DNA from 4 places in the Pseudoalteromonas sp. S8-8 genome. Region 3 is predicted to be linked to each of the others. Evidence: predicted binding sites of a transcription regulator. Region 3 holds the regulator's gene; each other region holds the start of a gene.

What was found. Region 3 encodes sigma-54, which starts transcription at its own class of promoters, with help from an activator protein. Its sites were predicted from a motif close to GTTGGCACGNNNNTNGNNT; they were not measured.
Region 1: a site for sigma-54 is predicted at 2,411-2,429, ahead of fliE (flagellar hook-basal body complex protein FliE). Genes of this name have one in related genera too.
Region 2: a site for sigma-54 is predicted at 2,340-2,358, ahead of L659_RS0121725 (hemerythrin domain-containing protein). Genes of this name have one in related genera too.
Region 4: a site for sigma-54 is predicted at 2,579-2,597, ahead of L659_RS0111260 (BON domain-containing protein). Genes of this name have one in related genera too.

The regions. Positions count from the first base shown of each region.
Region 1 covers NZ_AUTR01000022.1:44,344-49,166, forward strand. The annotation lists gene fliG (flagellar motor switch protein FliG) at 1-310, opposite strand, end outside; gene fliF (flagellar basal-body MS-ring/collar protein FliF) at 303-2,018, opposite strand; gene fliE (flagellar hook-basal body complex protein FliE) at 2,039-2,371, opposite strand; gene L659_RS0106240 (sigma-54-dependent transcriptional regulator) at 2,528-3,994, opposite strand; gene L659_RS0106245 (sensor histidine kinase) at 3,991-4,823, opposite strand, start outside.
Region 2 covers NZ_AUTR01000071.1:61,165-65,987, forward strand. The annotation lists gene L659_RS0121705 (tetratricopeptide repeat-containing diguanylate cyclase) at 1-1,186, shown strand, start outside; gene L659_RS0121710 (DUF6500 family protein) at 1,223-1,441, opposite strand; gene L659_RS0121715 (hypothetical protein) at 1,479-1,736, opposite strand; gene L659_RS0121720 (hypothetical protein) at 1,796-2,050, opposite strand; gene L659_RS0121725 (hemerythrin domain-containing protein) at 2,398-2,823, shown strand; gene L659_RS0121730 (hypothetical protein) at 2,908-3,321, opposite strand; gene L659_RS0121735 (TonB-dependent receptor) at 3,748-4,823, shown strand, end outside.
Region 3 covers NZ_AUTR01000026.1:14,444-19,266, reverse strand. The annotation lists gene kdsC (3-deoxy-manno-octulosonate-8-phosphatase KdsC) at 1-169, shown strand, start outside; gene lptC (LPS export ABC transporter periplasmic protein LptC) at 166-720, shown strand; gene lptA (lipopolysaccharide transport periplasmic protein LptA) at 710-1,255, shown strand; gene lptB (LPS export ABC transporter ATP-binding protein) at 1,252-1,977, shown strand; gene L659_RS0108080 (RNA polymerase factor sigma-54) at 2,047-3,546, shown strand; gene hpf (ribosome hibernation promoting factor) at 3,572-3,859, shown strand; gene ptsN (PTS IIA-like nitrogen regulatory protein PtsN) at 3,864-4,316, shown strand; gene rapZ (RNase adapter RapZ) at 4,335-4,823, shown strand, end outside.
Region 4 covers NZ_AUTR01000035.1:104,278-109,100, forward strand. The annotation lists gene L659_RS0111240 (substrate-binding periplasmic protein) at 1-47, shown strand, start outside; gene suhB (inositol-1-monophosphatase) at 101-904, opposite strand; gene L659_RS0111250 (VOC family protein) at 1,181-1,597, shown strand; gene L659_RS0111255 (LiaF domain-containing protein) at 1,642-2,304, opposite strand; gene L659_RS0111260 (BON domain-containing protein) at 2,633-3,199, shown strand; gene L659_RS1000000123420 (YqaE/Pmp3 family membrane protein) at 3,272-3,430, shown strand; gene L659_RS0111270 (hypothetical protein) at 3,809-4,306, shown strand; tRNA gene L659_RS0111275 (tRNA-Ile) at 4,562-4,638, shown strand.

The DNA.
Region 1 (4,823 bases), on a different contig from region 3:
CTTTGTCTTCACCAAGGGCTGCTGTAAGCGCTTTTTTAATAAAGTCTTCTGACTGAAAACCAATGGTACTAAAGCTTTGAATTTGTTCTATAAACAAGTTATGTACAGCGCTAATCTTAGCTTGTGATAAGTCCTGTAACCCAGCCATCGCCATACCCACTTTTTGCACCTGTTTAGGTTCTAAGTGTTTAAGGATTTGCGCGGCATCTTCTTCTGATAAACTCAAAAGTAATATAGCGGCTTTATCTACCCCATCTAGCTTATCAACATCAAAGGCTGGCGGGAGTTGTTTTTGTTCTTGATCAGTCATCTTCTGTTAACCACGCTTTGACTACTTGTGATGATAGTTCTGGTTCGTTAGCTACAAGGGCACGAATTGCTTTAAGTAAATCTTCGTCGCCATGTAAATCCGGTAACTGCAGTGTACCATCACTTGAGAAACCAACCGAAGCAGAATCAAAGTCTTTATTTAGCATATCAAGCGTGTTGTCGCCAATATCTACGCCTGAACTTAATGCATCTTCGTCGTATTCTTCTAGTGTATCGTCTGGGTAAATTAAGCGTTTAAGCATTGGTTTTACTACTGCCATTATCAATACAATGATAACTAAGGCGCCTAATACAAGGCGGGCTATTTTCATAAACCAGTCTTGTTCCCACAGTGGCACTTCTATTGCTAAATTTGTTTCTTCACGTACAAACGGCACTGTTACGACTTCAAGTGCATCACCACGTTGCATATCAAAACCTACACCACCTTGTAGTAAGCGACGAATATTTGACAATGCCTCTACCGAGCGTGGAGTCATGGTTGTTTCACCGTTTTCTCCCACTTTAGCAATGTAGTCAACAGCAACTGATACGCTTATCCTACGTATTACACCACTTTGCTGGCGCTTATGAGAAATTGTAGTGTCGAGTTCATAATTACGTGTGGCTTCTTTGTGGCTGCGTGTTGGTGACGTAGCTGTGCCTGCACCACCTTGCCCCGCAACCTCAGGAATGTTCGAATTTAACGGTGGCTGATTTGTAAGCGCACCTGGAATACCAACAGCTAGGCCGCCAATGTTATTTTCTTCAAATGTGGTTTCGCTTCTAACCGCTGGTAGGTCTGGGTTATAACGCTTTTGAGTTTCCTCAATCGAGCTAAAGTCCATACTCAAATCAACTTGAGCTGTATAGTTTGCAAGCCCAACAACCGGTATTAAAATACTGTCTATTTTTTCAAGATACTCTTGTTCGCGCTTACGTTCTAAATCGTATTCTTTACGAGAGCGTGCTGCTAATGAGCTTTGCGAACCTGAATTTAATAATCGACCATTTTGATCGGTAACAGTAACTCGCATAGGCTCTAAACCCTGTACTGCTGAAGCAATCATATCAACAACAGAATCTACTTCTTCACGGTCAAGTGAGCGGCCACGCTTAAGCGTTAATACAACAGTTGCTGATGGTTTTTTCTCTCTGCGGGCAAATACGTTTTCTTTAGGAATGGCTAACAATACTTTAGCGCGAGTAATGTTGTTAAGTTCTTCAATGGTGCGTGCTAACTGCTGTTCTCGACCATGTTTTAGGCGTTCGCGCTCTAAGCGTTGGCTTACACCAAAGCCCATATCTTGCATAATTATGTCAGAGCCCGACGCTGGCCCTTGCTCTAACCCTTCGCGGGTCATTAGTAGCTTAATGTTTTGGTATTCGCTTTCATCAACCGATACAACGTTGCCATCTAGTTGATATTCAATTTGTTGCGCATCTAAAAAGTCGAGCGTTTGAATAAGCTCTTCAGTTTGCATTTTGCCTAACGGGCGCATATCTGGCTGACGAGCCCAAATAATAATAAAAATCGCGATAGCTAAACAAATAGCCAATGCTATAACCAATGTTACTTGGCGCAATACATCAACACCATTTAAAGCACTTAAGTAGCCTGACTTTTGTTCTTGTTGATCATCACCACCACTTTGGTCAATACCGCCACCAGCAAGTGCTAGGTCTGTAGATTGGTTAGATTGCGCCACAATAATTCTCCACTACCTAATTAAACAGGCATGTTCATGATTTCTTTATAAGCTTCAACAAGTTTATTACGAACCTGTACTGTAGCCTCAAAAGCAACTGACGATTTTTGAGAAGCAATCATCGCTTCAGCAAGCGATACACTTCGATCACCCATCTCAACTGCTGTTACTTTTTGCGCGGCATCTTGTTGTAATCCGTGCACTGAATTTAGTGCATCACTTAGCATGTCGCCAAACTGGGAAGTAGAAGTAGGTTGAACTTGAGTCGGCAATTTATTTATTTGATTATTACGGCCGGCTTCTAAAGCCATTGATTGCATTTCTTGAAATACAGCACTGTTTTGAATTTTCATAATTTATCTCTGACACGCAGTGAACTCTTACAAGTAATAAAGCACAAAGCATGCCAAATAATTAATCATTAAAATACAATAGGTTAACTTTAGTTTGTGTTAGTCAGAGTTTTGACGACCCTAAGCTTGCACTGCAAACTTAGGGTTTATAGGAGGTTATGCAGGAAGTGAAATACCTAAATCGCGCATTTGCGCTAGTTTATAACGTAGAGTGCGCGGGCTTATGCCCAATGTTTCGGCAACGTCTTTACGCTTACCTTGGCAACGTGCAAGGGTTTCTAAAATAATGCGATGCTCTTTGTCTTTAAGCTCATCTTTATAGCTACCGGTATCTGCCGCAAGTAAACCTTGTTTAGGCTCATCCTCGGCATGCAATTTTTCATCATAATATGCGGAGCTTAGCGTGCTTTTATCAACGCCTTTATCTGCGTGAGCTAATTCTGTTGGCGATACTGTTTGCGCTGGTGCCAATGAAGGCTCCATAACAAAATTATTAGATACTAAGTTTTCGATAAAAATAGCATGCTCGTTTATTGTATCGCCACTTCGCAGTATAAGTGCACGCTGTATAACGTTATCAAGCTCGCGCACATTACCAGGCCACGCGTGAGCCAGTAACTTTTGCTCGGCAGCTTTATCTAAATACGCCATAGGCTCTTTGCTTTTACTTATATGGCGCTCAATTAAATGCTTAGCCAATACAATAATATCGCCAGGGCGTTGGCACAATGGTCGCCACATAAGTGGAAAAACATTAAGCCTGTAATATAAATCTTCTCTAAACTGATTTTCAGACACGGCTTCTTTTAAATCACGATTACTGGTTGCCAAAATACGTACATCGAGCTGAATTGTTTTACGACCCCCTAAACGCTCAACTTCACGCTCTTGCAGTACGCGTAACAGCTTAGCTTGTAGCCCTAAGTCCATCTCAGTAATTTCATCAAGTAAAATAGTGCCGCCCTGTGCTTGCTCAAACTTACCCGGACATGCTTGAATCGCGCCTGTAAAAGCCCCTTTTTCGTAACCAAATAAAGTGGCTTCGAGCATGTTTTCAGGAATAGCCGCGCAGTTAATCGCTACAAAAGGCTCATTACAACGACTCGACTTATCATGAATATAACGAGCGAGTACTTCCTTACCTGAACCACTTGGGCCAAGTACCATTACACTTGCATCAGAGCGTGCTACTTTACTCGCAAGCTCCAATAATTGAATACTAGTTGGGTCGGCAACAATAGGTCCGTCGGTTTCTTTTGCTTTTTCAGGCAAATAACGGCTCACCATATTTAACAGCACTTCAGGTGCAAATGGTTTAGCCATGTAGTCAATTGCACCTAGGCGCATGGCTTCTACCGCATCGTCAATTGTGGCGTACGCCGTCATCATCAATACAGGTAAATCAGGGTGGTTTAATTTAATACTGCGTAGTAAATCAAGTCCACTCATTGCGCCCATTTGCACGTCGCTTACAACAAGCGAAAATTGATCTTTTTTAAGCAGTAACATTGCTTGCTCAGCACTGTTGGCTGCAACACATTCAATACCCGACATTTCAAGGGTATCTATTAAGGCTTCACGAAGCCCTGCGTCATCTTCGACAACTAAAATAGTGTTACTCATAATGAACCCTCTAGTTTAGATGTTGCCTTAATAGGCAGTAACAAGCTAAAGCAGGCACCACCCTGCGTATTATTGGTCACATCAACACGGCCTTGGTGCGCACTAGCCACCGAACTCACTACAGCAAGCCCTAAACCTGTGCCCTGACTTTTTGTAGTAAAAAATGGTTCAAAAATTTTATCGCTTTGGCTTAAATCAACACCTGGGCCATTGTCGCTCACACTAATACGAACCATATCTAAATCTTTTAAATCTCTTTGTGCGCTAATTTTTACTTTTGCACCGCCGCCAATAACTTGAATACTATTGTGCACAAGATTTTGAATAGCACTGGCCAATGCCGTTTTATTACCGACTATTTGTATATCTGGCTCTGGTAAGCTTACATCCAGTTCACTTTCATTAAGTGCAACCATCGCATCAGCACCTGCTTTAACTTCTGTTAACAGCTGCTGCATTGAAACTTGCTCAACAACTTGCTGATCGCCACTTTTAGCAAATAACAGCATGTCGTTTACTTGAGTTTCTAAATCTTTTAAACGCGACATTAACTTTGTTTGAAAGTTATCGCGAGATGCTTCGGGTAAGCGCTTAGACCCTAAATTAGCAGCGTACAGCATAGCGGCTGAGAGCGGCGTACGTACTTGATGCGCCAGTGACGCAACCATTTTACCCAGCGCGCTTAATCGCTGCATATGTGCAACACGTTTTTGTAAACGGCGAGTTTCGGTTAAATCCGTCATTAAAATAAGTTGCCCAGGCTCTGGTGCTAAAGCGGTAATATCAAGCTTTATTAGGCGCCCGTCTTTTAAAGACACTTCGTGACCAT
Region 2 (4,823 bases), on a different contig from region 3:
TACCTCAAAAGCATATTGGAGCTTAGGCAATGTATTGCTGGAGATTAAGAAACCTAAAGATGCCTTAATATACCTAGACAAAGCATTGCTCTATTTCAAAAAAGTTAATATGCAAAAAGGCTTAACCTTTGCTCAGTACTCAATTGCCAGTATTGAGTACTTACAAGCAAATTACGATAAAGCTTTAACTCTAACTAAAGAAAACATTGAGCTTGCTCGTTCTGCAGGTGTTCACGACATGCAACTCGCATCGCTCATTTTGTTAGCTGACATATATATAAAACTAGATTTACTTGATCAAGCAAATGAAGCAAACGATGAGGTGTTTTTTAAATTAGATAAATTCAGCCGCAGTATTTATAAAGCCGATTTTTTAAGTAAACGCTATGAGCTAAAACGACGCCTTAACTACACTGACGAGGCTTTTGAAGCAATTGAACAAAAGCTCCTTTATACAAAAAAACACTACGAAGCTACCAGTGAAAATAATATAAAAACACTACAGATACAGTTTGAAGTAAAAGAAAAAGAAGAAAAAATACAGCAACTAGAGTACGCAAAAGATATTAGTGAGCTACAAGCTAAAGAAGAATATCATCAAAAAATAATTTGGCGACTTAGCGCTGCTATTGCGTTTATTTTAGTTATTGCTTCATTATTATTATTTTATCGGCAGGCTCGACAACGTCAAAAATATCACAATATTTCATTAACAGATTACCTAACAAATTGCCCTAATCGCAGAGGAATAATGCGAGCAGCAGAAGCAAAACTTGGTGAAGGTAAAATGACTATAGCAATTGTTGACTTAGACTACTTTAAAAAAGTTAACGACCATTTTGGTCACGATGTTGGCGATTTAGTTCTTATTGCCTTTGCAAAAGCTGCAAGAGAAACACTATGTAATGATCATCAGTTTGGCCGTTACGGCGGCGAAGAATGGTTATTTGCACTAAATACGGCTGATGAACGAATAATTCGCGATATATTTAACCGACTCGCCATTAGCTTCGCCGAGCATTGCAGTAATATAGAAGACTTTCCTACAGATACAAAAATCACTTTTAGTGCAGGAGCCTCTGTAAGTAGCCCTTTAAAAAGCACACTGGATATTCTTATTAAGCATGCAGATAAATTACTTTATAAAGCAAAAGAAAACGGAAGAAACCAAGTCGTAGTTGATTAAATAAACACAGCTAAAAGTATTGGCTCATTTACTTGACTAAAGTCCGTCTAAAACCATTTGTTTAATTTTATGTGCTTTTACAAAATGATCTAATTTATGGGTGTGTATCCACCAAGTAGCAGCTTCCATAAGTAGCTCTGGGTCGTCGTTTTTATTAGCAAAAAAGGCATAAAAAGAAAGCCCTACATTTTCGCCTTTAACTGCTATTTTTTTATCGCATACGGTAATTATTTTTGCTCTTAGTTCTTCCCTCATACATACCTTATTTAGTTATATTTTTACTGTATATGTACTATTGAAATACGCCATTTAAAAAGCTAACGATTAGCTGTAAAAGACTTCTATCAACCAAACCGTGATTCTCAAGCTCTTTATTAGGCGTATTTACTTTTGCAGCTTTGCATTCATTATCTAATGTTTCATTTTTACGTGTATCGGTTTCGTATGCAATATCTGCTTGTTCCATACATTTTGCCGAACCTGCGTAAGGCTGTGCCGCACAAGCGCTTAGTAATAAAAAAAGTGGAATTACTATCAATAATTGCTTCATAACTAATCCTATTTTTACGCAACTTATTTACTTTAAATTACAGCTGCAAGTTAGCCTATTTACTTTTCTACCACCATTACAAAAAATTCAAAAAAGAACGTACCGATAGCATCAAAAAAAGTGTCATTTTTTTCATCCTTTTTAATTTGTGCGCTAATGCATTGATTATAAACTTCTGAGCTTGTTTGAGCGCCATTTCGAGCAACCGTTTCAGCCTCTTCAATGCATAAGTTAGGGTCAGAACGTGGGGCTGTACTACAGGCACTTAGTAAAGCGCACAGCAATAATGCGGCGATGGGGCTTTTTATGTTCATCCTTAAACTATCCTATTAAGTTAACGTGCTACCTGCATTTATACCGATTGGTATTATATGTGGGAGTAATACATATAGGTTGTACCTAAATAATGTTGCTACTTTATCACTGCAATAAAATAAACAACCAGTAAATATTTGTAAGGTTCTGTAGGGATTTATACTCACTTTATAATTGAACTACGTAAAAGCCTGAAATTATTGCATTCATATCACTGTAAAATTTACAGTGATAGCAGCATAAAAATAAAAAATCAAAATAAAAGCAATAAAATACATCAACTTAATATTTGGCATTTAGTTTGCTAGTTAATGGTATAAGCAAATAAATTGTAAAAGGATTAGTTATGAATATTTTTGAAGCACTACGTCATGACCATGACAAACAAAGAAAATTAGTAGATGCACTTATTCAAACGCACGGCGACACAGAGCAGCGCCACACGCTAATGGACGAGCTAAAAACAGAATTAGAACAGCACGCAAAGTTTGAAGAACGTTACTTTTACAACCCACTTATGTTTGATGACTTAACTCATGAAAAAGCGCGCCACAGCGTAGCTGAACATCACGAAATTGATGAATTAATTGAACAACTTGAAGATACCGAAATGAGCTCGTCTGCATGGTTAGTTGCAGCTAAAAAGCTGCACCATTTAGTACATCATCATTTAAGTGAAGAAGAACACGAAGTATTTCAATTAGCGGGTAAAGCACTAACCGAAGGGCAAAAACAAAGCTTAGCAAAGCAATACAACGACGCTATGCATTAACGTATAAACCGACTTCCGCACTCCCTGTGTACTTATTGGTTATAAGCCTTATGGCTTATAACCAATTTTTTTGCATGTACTTTATTACTTTACAGTAAATTTCACGTCTTGGTCGCGTAACAAGTAAAGTGCGAAACACGCAGCCCACATTGGCCATGCAGTGAAGAATAATAAGTTATTAAAGCCATCTATATACTGGTTGTACGAAGAAAGCGTTGATAAGCCATGCATTACAAAAATGATACCGTAAGTTATACGCTTTTTAATACCCGCTAAAAATGCCAATACTAATACAAGTTGTAGAGCACCGATAACATAAGCAACTATGTCAGATGAGCCACTAATACCGTAAAAATGTTCGAAAATACGTGCGCTATGACCAGGGTTTACGAATTTATCGAACGTCCACATAACCATTACAATAAATACGCCTAAACGCAAAGATAAAAGTGACCATTGCAAACGGTTTTGCACATCAGAACTCATTGAACCTGTCATAAAATTTCCTTAAATGAATATTAATAAACGTTGAAGTAACCTAGACCGTATAAGTTATTTTTTATTTCAAAAAAATTTAATTATTTTAACTAAAAAAGTAATTAAGCTTTGTAGTAATAAAAGTGAAGCTTATTTTAGGAATTAAAAAATGCTGCGTAAAAGTTAACAACTTTAAAATGTTAGCAGGTGAAAAGTAGTCTATAATTTAAAAAGCCCATTAAAAGCAAATATTTACATTCACTCTAATACAATCGCTCTATTGATATTTTATCGACTGATAAAACTATAGTACTTAATTACCACCTTTATAATACATCTGTTTTGTTATGTTCTAAAAAACAAAAAGAATCGAAATTTTACTGAAATTTATTTTTAATCCTTTCGGTCTTTATCGCCAACAACATTTTAACCGTAGAGAGAAAACGTTTGAAACACGCATATTTAGCACTTTCCCTAGCCACTATATTAAATACACCACTTAATGCTTTTGCAGCCGAAGAATCAAAAACAACAAAAGATGGCGCAATAGAGCGCATTGAGGTGGCAGGCCAAGCTATTAAATCTCAAGGTCTTTCGGTTAAAAACGCCACTGTAGACGGCCCTTTTGGCGACAACTTAGCCCTACAAGATATAGCCCGCTCAGTCACACCAATTTCAAGCGAGTTAATAGAGCAACTCAATATTACGACTTTACAAGACGTGCTCGCAGTAAGCCCTAATACCTATTCAGCCAGTGGTTTTGGCGCACCTAGTTTACCTACTATTCGTGGGCAATTAGGTGAGCTTTTTCAAGATGGCACACGCCGACAAGCCGGTAATAACGGCTTTGGTGTGCCCTTATCGTTCAACTCTATAGAACAGATAGACGTGGTAAAAGGCGCGCCGCCGGTATTATTTGGCTCAAGCCAACGCAACGGTGGTTTTGTAAACTTACATTCTAAAAAAGCATCAACTGACGAAAGTAAAGGCAAAGCAACGGTATCTGCAGGTCGATGGGATCAGTACAGTGTTTTAGTGGATTACAGTGCACCCATTGTAAAAGACAAAGTAGGCTTTAGAGTAAGCGCTGAACACATAGATAACGGCAGCTACTACGACTTTTCAGGCACAAAGAGCGACAGCTTATTTGCATCATTACGCGTATTACCCGATGACAAGAGCAGCTGGGATATTAACTTTGAGTTATACCAAGTTGAATTTACCGATAACGCAGGTATTAACCGCCCTACTCAAGCGCTAATAGATAATGGCCTTTATATTACCGGCCAAGGCGTGCAAGCAAACGGCAGTACTGTACCGGCAGCAGGTTCAATAATCTCACCAACTGGGCAAGTAAAAATAGACCGTAGTACAGTACTTACCGATCCTGATAATCAAAACGAAGCCACTACTTATTTACTACACAGCATTTATAAGCGTGAACTTTCCAACAACGCATCAATAAAAAACATTACGTATTTTCAGCACTTACAACGCGAAGAAATTGCACAAAATAGCTTTGT
Region 3 (4,823 bases):
GGAGTTAGTAGGCTTTGCCGTTGCAGTAAATGATGCCCACCCACTTATTAAGCGTTTGTCACATTATGTAACGCAAATGCCTGGCGGTTTTGGTGCAGTGAGAGAACTCACCGATTTGCTCATGCTTGAAAATGGTAAAGCATTGACTACACAAGGCACTAGTTCATGAATGCAGCGCGCATAATATTAAGCGTTTTATTCATTAGCTGTATGGTTTGGCTTTGGTACCCTTATTTTACACAAACAAATATTGTGCCTCAGGCTGAGCCTGAAGTTGTTGCTAAGCCTGATTACATAGCTATTGAGCTCAAACAGACAGCCTATGATGAGCAAGGTAAAATTAGCCACAAAGTCACTGCGGCTAAAATGGAGCTATATCAACAATTAGGTTTTACGTTTTTTGAAAAACCTATTTTTACTTTATATAACGAAAAGCAAACGTGGCAAATAAATGCAGACGAAGCAACATTATACGAAGACAAACAATTAATTTTAGAAGGCAATGTGGTTGCCAAAAACTTAACCGATAACGCCATGATAGACAAAATCAATGCTGATAATATTCAGGTAGATATAAAACTATTAACAATGCGTTCGGAGCAACCCGTTATCATCACTGGACCCAATTTAAAAATCACTGGTAAAGGCCTAGAAGCCGACTTAAAAACCGAAGTGATAAAACTAATTAACCATACGCGAACCATATATTATGACCAATAAAATATTAAAATCACTTATTATTCCTACACTTATACTAGCGTTTAATAGTAGTGCTGCAGAGCAAAACACGCAACCGGCTGCAAATCAAATTTCAATAAGCGCCGATAAGCAAGAAGGCCAATTAAAAGCTAATGTCGGGATTTTTGAGAAAAACGTTGAAATTATTCACGGTAACCGCCGTATCACAGCCGACCGCTTAGAAGTACATAAACGCGATGAACTTGGTGATAATAAACAATTATTAATTGCTACAGGTAGCCCTGCGCACTTTGAAGAAAAGCAATCAGATGGCACGACTATGAGCGCCAGTGCTGACGAAGTACGTTATGATGTATCTAAGCGTTTTTTAACGCTTGTTGGTAATGCACAAGTATCGCAAGCGGGACAAAAAATAAATGCTAAAAGCATTACCTACGATATAGAGCAGCAGCTAATCAGTGCCGAAAAAGATGAAAACTCAACTGACCGCGTTCACACAATTTTAGTGCCAATCGAGACTAAAAAAAGTAAAAAAAGCGACAAAGGTCAACCATGAGCACATTAAAAGCAGAGCTATTAGCAAAGAGCTATAAAGGCCGTGAAGTTGTAAAAAACGTCGGCCTTGAAGTCAAAGCTGGCAGTATTGTTGGCTTACTTGGCCCTAACGGCGCAGGTAAAACCACCACGTTTTATATGATAGTAGGACTTGTACCTAGCGACAAAGGTAAAATATCGATAGACGATAACGATATTACTCTTTTACCTATGCATAGTCGTGCTAGATTAGGCATTGGCTACTTACCGCAAGAGTCTTCAATATTCAGAAAGCTGACTGTTTATCAAAACTTAATGGCCATTTTAGAAACGCGCAAAGAGTTAAATAAACAAGCTAGAGAAGACACTCTCGATAAATTATTAGATGAATTTAGCATACAACACATTCGTGATAGCCAAGGTATGGCGTTGTCGGGTGGCGAACGTCGTCGTGTGGAAATAGCACGTGCGCTGGCAGCAGATCCTAAATTTATATTACTGGATGAACCATTTGCAGGTGTTGACCCGATTTCGGTATTAGATATAAAGAAAATAATAGAACATCTTAAAAATCGTGGGATTGGTGTATTAATTACCGATCATAACGTAAGAGAAACCCTTGATGTTTGTGAAAAAGCCTACATTGTTTCTCATGGGGAGCTGATTGCATCAGGTACTCCAGAACACGTATTAAATGATAAAACAGTACGCGATGTTTACTTAGGCGAGCAATTTAGGCTGTAACATTTACGCCATGTCTTTAAGCATCTGCTAGTATTAATTATAACAACATAAAAGGATTGTTAGAGATACATGAGGCAATCACTACAGCTGCGCATGGGCCAGCAACTTACAATGACTCCACAGTTGCAACAAGCTATTCGTTTGTTGCAACTCAGTACATTGGATCTCCAGCAAGAAATACAAGAAGCTCTCGACAGCAACCCGCTATTAGAGGTTGAAGAAGCAGACTATTCAGAAGACGCTGCTGGTAAAAACGAGCAAAAAGCAGATACAGATGACATAACTGTTAGCGCATCTGCCGATGATGCTCCAAGCGAATACGAACAAGATAGTGGTGAAGCACTTGCAAAAGACACGCTAAGTGACGACATGGCTATGGATGTTAGTTGGGATGAGTACATGAGTGCCGCCCCAGCAGCATCATCGGGTCCGATGCCTGAAGACGAATCAATATACCAAGGCGCCTCTACTGAAACGCTCCATGAGTATTTAATGTGGCAGTTACAACTAACGCCATTTAGCCCTACAGACGAAGCGATTGCTATTGCTATTGTAGAAGCCGTCGATGATTCAGGTATTTTAACACTAAGCTGCGAAGAGATTTTAGAAAGCTTCAATCAAGAAAACGAAGATGATAACGAAGTCGAACTTGATGAAATTGAAGCTGTATTAAAACGCATCCAACTGTTTGATCCTGTTGGTATTGCTGCGCGTAGCCTACAAGAGTGTTTATGTATTCAGCTTAACCAGTTTGATAAAGAAACACCTTACATTAATGAAACAAAAATGATTTTAACCGAGCATATTGATTTATTAGCTGCTCGTGACTATCGTACATTAATGAAGAAAACTAAGCTCAAAGAAGAAGAGCTTAAAGAAGTAATGACATTAATACATACTCTAAGCCCTAAACCTGCAGATACTATTGTAAGAGAAGAATCTGAGTATGTTATTCCTGATGTGTCAGTTAAAAAAATTAAAGGCCGCTGGGTTGTTGAGTTAAACCCAGACAGCATGCCTAAAATTCGTGTTAATAGCCAATACGCGGCAATGTCTCGCACTGTAAAATCCAGTGGTGACAGCCAGTTTATTCGCTCGCATTTACAAGAAGCTAAATGGTTTATTAAAAGCTTAGAAAGTAGAAACGACACGCTATTAAAAGTAACAAATTGTATTGTTAAGCAACAACAAGGCTTTTTTGAACACGGTCCTGAAGCCATGAAACCAATGGTTTTAAATGATGTTGCTGAAATGGTAGAAATGCACGAATCAACAATTTCGCGCGTAACAACCCAAAAGTATATGCACACACCCCGTGGTATATTTGAGCTTAAATACTTTTTCTCAAGCCATGTAAGCACCGAAAACGGTGGTGAATGTTCATCTACAGCAATCCGTGCGCTTATCCGAAAATTAATCGCAGCAGAAAACTCAGCAAAACCATTGAGTGATAGCAAAATAGCGGATATATTGGCTGAGCAAGGAATTAAAGTAGCGAGACGTACAATCGCAAAATACCGCGAATCTCTGGCTATTCCACCGTCAAATCAACGTAAAAGTTTGATTTAAGACGCAAAAAAAGAGGGTAATGCTTATGCAACTAAACTTAACTGGTCGTCACGTAGAATTAACCGATTCACTAAGAGACTATATTAATACCAAATTTGCGAAGCTAGAAAGACACTCTGATCATATTAATAATGTTCATGTCATTCTCGATGTAGAAAAATTAAATCAAAAAGCAGAAGCCACCATACACGTAAGCGGTGCTGAGTTATTTGCCTCTACAGAACATCAAGATATGTATGCCGCCATTGACTCGTTGATCGACAAGCTCGATCGACAAGTAATTAAACACAAAGAGAAGCTTGCTCGACACTAATATGATGAAATTAAGCTCACTTATATGCCAGGACTGCAGCAAAGCTGCGGTCCTTTTTAATAGCAAAAAAAGAATTTTAGAGTTCATTAGCGAACTTGCTCACGACAAACTTCCGTATTTACCGCAACAAGATATTCTTAATGCTTTAATGAGCAGAGAAAAATTGGGTAGTACAGGTATAGGGCGTGGCATTGCCATTCCTCATGGAAGAATGAGCGGTGCAGAAGAGCCTTTGGCTTTAGTACTCGTTAGCGAAACTCCAATAAATTTTGATGCAATCGATAATCGCCCTGTTGATATTTTCGTCGCACTCATCGTACCAGATGGCGATAACCAGCAGCACTTAAAGACTCTAGCAACCATTGCTGATAAACTAAACAACAAAGATTTTTGTAAACAGTTACGCAGTGCAAAATCAGATACTGAGCTTTACCAAGTTATTGTCAATCAATCATAGTTTTATAAAGGGTGTTAAATGGAGTTAATTATCATAAGCGGCCGTTCTGGTTCTGGAAAGTCGGTTGCTTTACGCATTGTAGAAGATTTAGGTTATTATTGCGTAGATAATATTCCAGTTAACTTGCTTCCTTCATTAGTTCGCAGTGTGTCTGATAGCTACGATAAAATTGCTGTTAGCATTGATGTACGGAACATCCCTAAACAACAAGATGAATTTAACGATATTCTTGAATACTTGCCAGGCTTTGCAAACCCTACGTTATTTTATTTAGATAGCGACGATCAAACATTGATAAAACGTTTTTCTGAAACTCGTAGATTACACCCACTATCAATTGACTCGTTGCCTCTTGATTTAGCCATCAAAAAAGAAAAAGAATTACTTGATGTATTAATCACCCGCGCCGACTTTATGATAGACACGACTGATTTGAGTGTTCATCAACTCGCTGAATCTATTCGTGAAAAGATTTTAGGTAAAAAAGATAAACAACTGATTGTCACT
Region 4 (4,823 bases), on a different contig from region 3:
AAAAAGGTAAAACAGTAGAACTCAAGCTAGATAATCCTTATTTTTAGACACAAAAAAAGGAGCCTGAGCTCCTTTTTAGCATGCTATTAATAGCATCAAATTAGCGAAGTAACGACTCAGTTAGTACTGGACGAATTTCACGAATAATTGCTTGAGTCAATTTTGGTGAACCACAGATAATATTGCCGCTGTGGTTATAGTTATTACCACCAGCGAAATCTACAACCATACCGCCCGCTTCTTTAACCATAAGTTCGCCTGCAGCAGAGTTCCAAGGTTTTAAACCAATTTCAAAAAATCCATCAACACGACCAGCTGCAACGTATGCCATATCTAAAGCAGAACAACCTGCACGGCGAATGTCTGCAGTGTGTACAAACAATGCTTTAAACGCTTCAGTGTATGCATCCATGTGGTTTTTGTTTTTGAAAGGGAAACCAGTAGCAAGTACAGTGCCTGCAAGAACCGTAGTTTTGCTAACACGTAGACGTTTACTGTTTAACTGAGTGCCTTGACCGCGAGATGCAGTGAAAAGCTCACCACGAATTGGATCATAAATAACAGCTTGGTCTAAACGACCTTTAACTTTAAGTGCGATAGAAACCGCGTAATGAGGGATACCTTTGATGAAGTTAGTTGTTCCATCGATAGGATCTACAATCCATTGGTAATCATCATCCTTGCCTTTATGCTCACCTAATTCTTCACCAACAATAGAGTGAGTAGGGTAAGACTGTAAAATAGTGTCACGAATTACGGCTTCGGCTTCTTTATCAATGTTAGTTACTAAGTCGTTAGCGCCTTTTTGTTGCACTTCAACTTTTGATAAATCTTCACTTGCGCGAAGTAAAATTTTGCCTGCGTTGCGCGCAGCGCGAACCGCAATGTTTAACATTGGATGCATGGTATTACCTTTGGGTTGTAAAAGAACGTTTATATATTTCAGCCGGCGTATTTTAGCGACTTTTGACATAAAGTAAACAATAAACCCCAAATACTTATGTTTGTTTTTTATACAAGATTGAAAAGTGTCTATATTTTTAAAAAATAATAATGAGCAATTAATAAGTCACTATGTTCCTTTGTGTGTTAATTAAATTGAATTAATTTTAAATAACGCTTTACCTAAAGTTAGCTTGAGGTTTTATCGTGCCCCTAACTTAATTGATAGGACAACATTATGTATTTAGAGCACGTAAACTTAGTCGCGAGTGATATAGATAGTATGCTTAAATTTTATCGCGCTGTATTTCCACATTGGTCGATTAGAAGTGAGGGCAGAGGCGATTGGCATGGAAAACCAAGACGCTGGGTACACTTTGGAGATGACACGCATTACATTGCGATAAGCAGCCATGGTGAGGGTGAAAACAGAAACTTATCGGGCCATCAAATTGGTTTTGCACACTTTGCTTATGTAACTAATAATTTAAGCGCAGTAGTAATGCGCTTAAATAAAGTGGGTTTTACAGTAAGCAAGCAAGGTAGCGAGAATCCTTTCAGAAAGAATGTCTACTTTATTGATCCTGCAGGGTTTGAAGTTGAGTTTGTAGAGTATTTAAGTGATATACCAAGCGAGCGAAATAACGATTTATAATAAAATACTAAGCAGCACGCTAAAGTGCTGCTACTCAATTATAGTTAGCGGCTATTACTACCCGTGCCAAACTGGGTTTTTAGCTCATTTGCAAAGCTCATAAATTTTTCTTTAATTGTGCGCTTTATTTTTACTTCAACCGATCCCATAACTGCCTTTCCTTCAATATGAATAGTAGGACCTTGGCGTTTGTTAAGCGACACAGATTTATTTTCAAGACTACTTAAAATACAAAACATTTTAGACACTACATTTACATGCTCTGGTACGTAAATCTCATCGCTACCAAAAATACAGTTAACGTGAATAGTTACATTTTGATGCGCAAAAATGGCATCAGTAAAATCAAGTACCACCGATCCCATAAAGTTACTTAAATATATATTTTTTGGGACAACCCACTGACCGCTTCGTTCGTTAGAGCCTAAAATACTGCGTAATGTAAAGTCATCATCACTGTTCTGCTGTGCGCTATAATGTGGTTTAAATTGCGATTGTTTTTCTGCTTTATATTGCTGATCGGTATTAAGTGTTAAGTCTTCTACTAAGGCTAGCAGTGCTTCGTTATTAGGTGCATCCATCGCGCTATCGAGTCGTCTCTCAAATGCATCAACAGAAATAACCCCATGACTGTAATTATAAATTAATTGATCAATTACTTGTTCGCGTACTTGCTCTATCGGGCGGTCTTCAACTTTTACAGACATGGGGCATTCCTTATTATATTTACTATTGATATTGCTCTTGATGTTTATATGCAAAGCACGCACCAAATATAATCACCTTAATTATCAGTAGGTTAATTTATAATGATGTTTTTTATTTTGTTATATTAACGATAGATTAACCAAAAATGCAATTATCTAGCTATTTTCACTATTTGAGAAAGTTTTACCGAGTAGCCTGTAAATAGTTACACAACTATAGATAATGACTCACTCAAAAATTAACTCAACCTGTTGAAATTTAAGTATAAATAAAGTTGGCCCAAAGCTCGCATTAGTTAAAGTGTCTTTAATCAAAAGGAGAAAGATTATGAAAACATTTAACAAGTCTATTATCGCAGCTCTAGTTCTTGGTACTACGGCTATGGGTGCCCAAGCAAACAGCTGGGAAAACGAAAGTAAAGATGCTTGGATTGACGGTAAGGCAGAAACAGTTCTACTTATGAACACTAATCTAAACAACTTTGACATTAACACTGATGTAAAAAATGGCAAAGTAGTACTTACAGGTAAAGTTAATAGCGAGCTTGATAAAGAGCTAGCAGAAGAACTTGTACTTAGCTTAGATGGTGTATCTGATGTTGATAACAGCCTTACTGTTGTTAAAAGCATGGATACCAAAGATAAAAGCAATGACATGATGGACGATGATGATAACGACCTAACGGACGCTAAAATCACCACTGTAATCACAACTCGCTTCCTGTTTGACTCAGAAGTTGGTGGTACAGACATTGATGTTGATACCGACAATGGTATTGTAACTCTGAACGGTTCAGTAGAGTCTGAAGCTGAAAAACAACTAGCAGTTAAAATTGCTAAAAATGCTGAAGATGTTCGTGACGTAGTTGATAAACTAGCTATTGTTGCTGAATAATACAGTATGGTTAAGGCCCACTAACACTGGGCTTTACGTCTTTTTAATGCTTAATTTAAATGGAGTTTAGTCATGGATATTATTCGTATAATACTTTCGGTTTTATTACCGCCATTAGGTGTGTTTTTGCAAGTTGGCTTAGGTATGCATTTTTGGTTAAATATTTTATTAACACTGCTAGGTTATTTCCCAGGGTTAATACATGCAATCTACATTATTGCGAAAAAATAATGACAGATTATATATTGTGTAAGCCGACTACTGAGGGCTAATGATACAAGTGCCCCAGTACTGTTCGGCTCACAATATTAGCTTTTAAAGTAAATATTTTTTATCAAAATCTAATTTTTAATTTACTCAAACTAAGTGATTTATTTCTTGTAACTCACTCCCAAAATACCCTCAGCCAAACCATTGTTTACTTCAATTAAACTTTCTAACTAACTGCAGTGTTCTGATTCTGTATTGATGCTAGTTAGGAAATCTTTAACATTAGTTTGTTTATATATCTACAATACGCGATTAATTACTCTATTATTTAGTGACAATATTACCATCACTTCTAGTGTTATCATTAAACCAAGCTTTTACGCATATTGAGGTAGCTAATTGAATATTCGACTTATACTGTCAGGCGTTGTGTCATTCGTTTTCTATTTTAGCTGGGCCTACTGGGCAAACAGTTCGGCAGATATTGCTAAATCGGTCACGCTTCAAGCTGCATTAGTACAAGGTTTGTATAGTGGATTTGTAACGCTGTTTTTTACTTTTATTTTAGAAAAGGTCGTCAACAAGTATAAGTTTAGTTATGTAACGCTTGCGTTTGTAACTCCAATTATTTGTATGTTTCATTCTAAAACACCACAAAACGTAGCAATACGACAAAGCTTCAATAATGCAATTAACTCTAGCGCCTCGTATTTAGGTAACAAAAAAATAGCAGGTGTACTTTTTGCGCCTATTATTCCGATTACTGTTCAATCGAGCTTAGTGATTATGGTGAATGTAATTAATCAGACACCTAATTTGGCACTTACAGTGGCCCCAAGCATATTTTTTACAGCCTTGTATGCCTACACATATATGTTAGCTTTACTTAAAAAGTAGAGCGTTAAATACAAAAGACTACATGTGGGAGGAAGGTTTTTATAATTTAATGCAGAGAATATCATCGGGAATATCTTGTATTTTATGCTTATACCCACCTAAAAGATTACTATTTAAGCAGTTAGCTTACTGATTGTTAAAATAAAGGTGTTTGGTAGTGACAAGCACCTAAAAAGTTTTTATACTGCAACCCGCTTTAGTCGCTCTGTGACTGAACGCTTCAAAAATTAACTGCCTAGCAGTTATATAAAAGTTGGCCCCTTAGCTCAGTTGGTTAGAGCACACGACTCATAATCGTTAGGTCCCCAGTTCGAGTCTGGGAGGGGCCACCACTTTTGCAAACTTTCCAAAAAATACCTACTCAAATTATTTAAAGCTACATGAACTTAATATCGTGTAATTTATTATTCTTTATTTACCTCTAATAATAAATATAATTTAAATAAAGTTAATCCATAGATTAAGCTAAGCTTTCTTAAATTTGAAAGAGTGCGAATGCACTATTAAATTCCAGCGT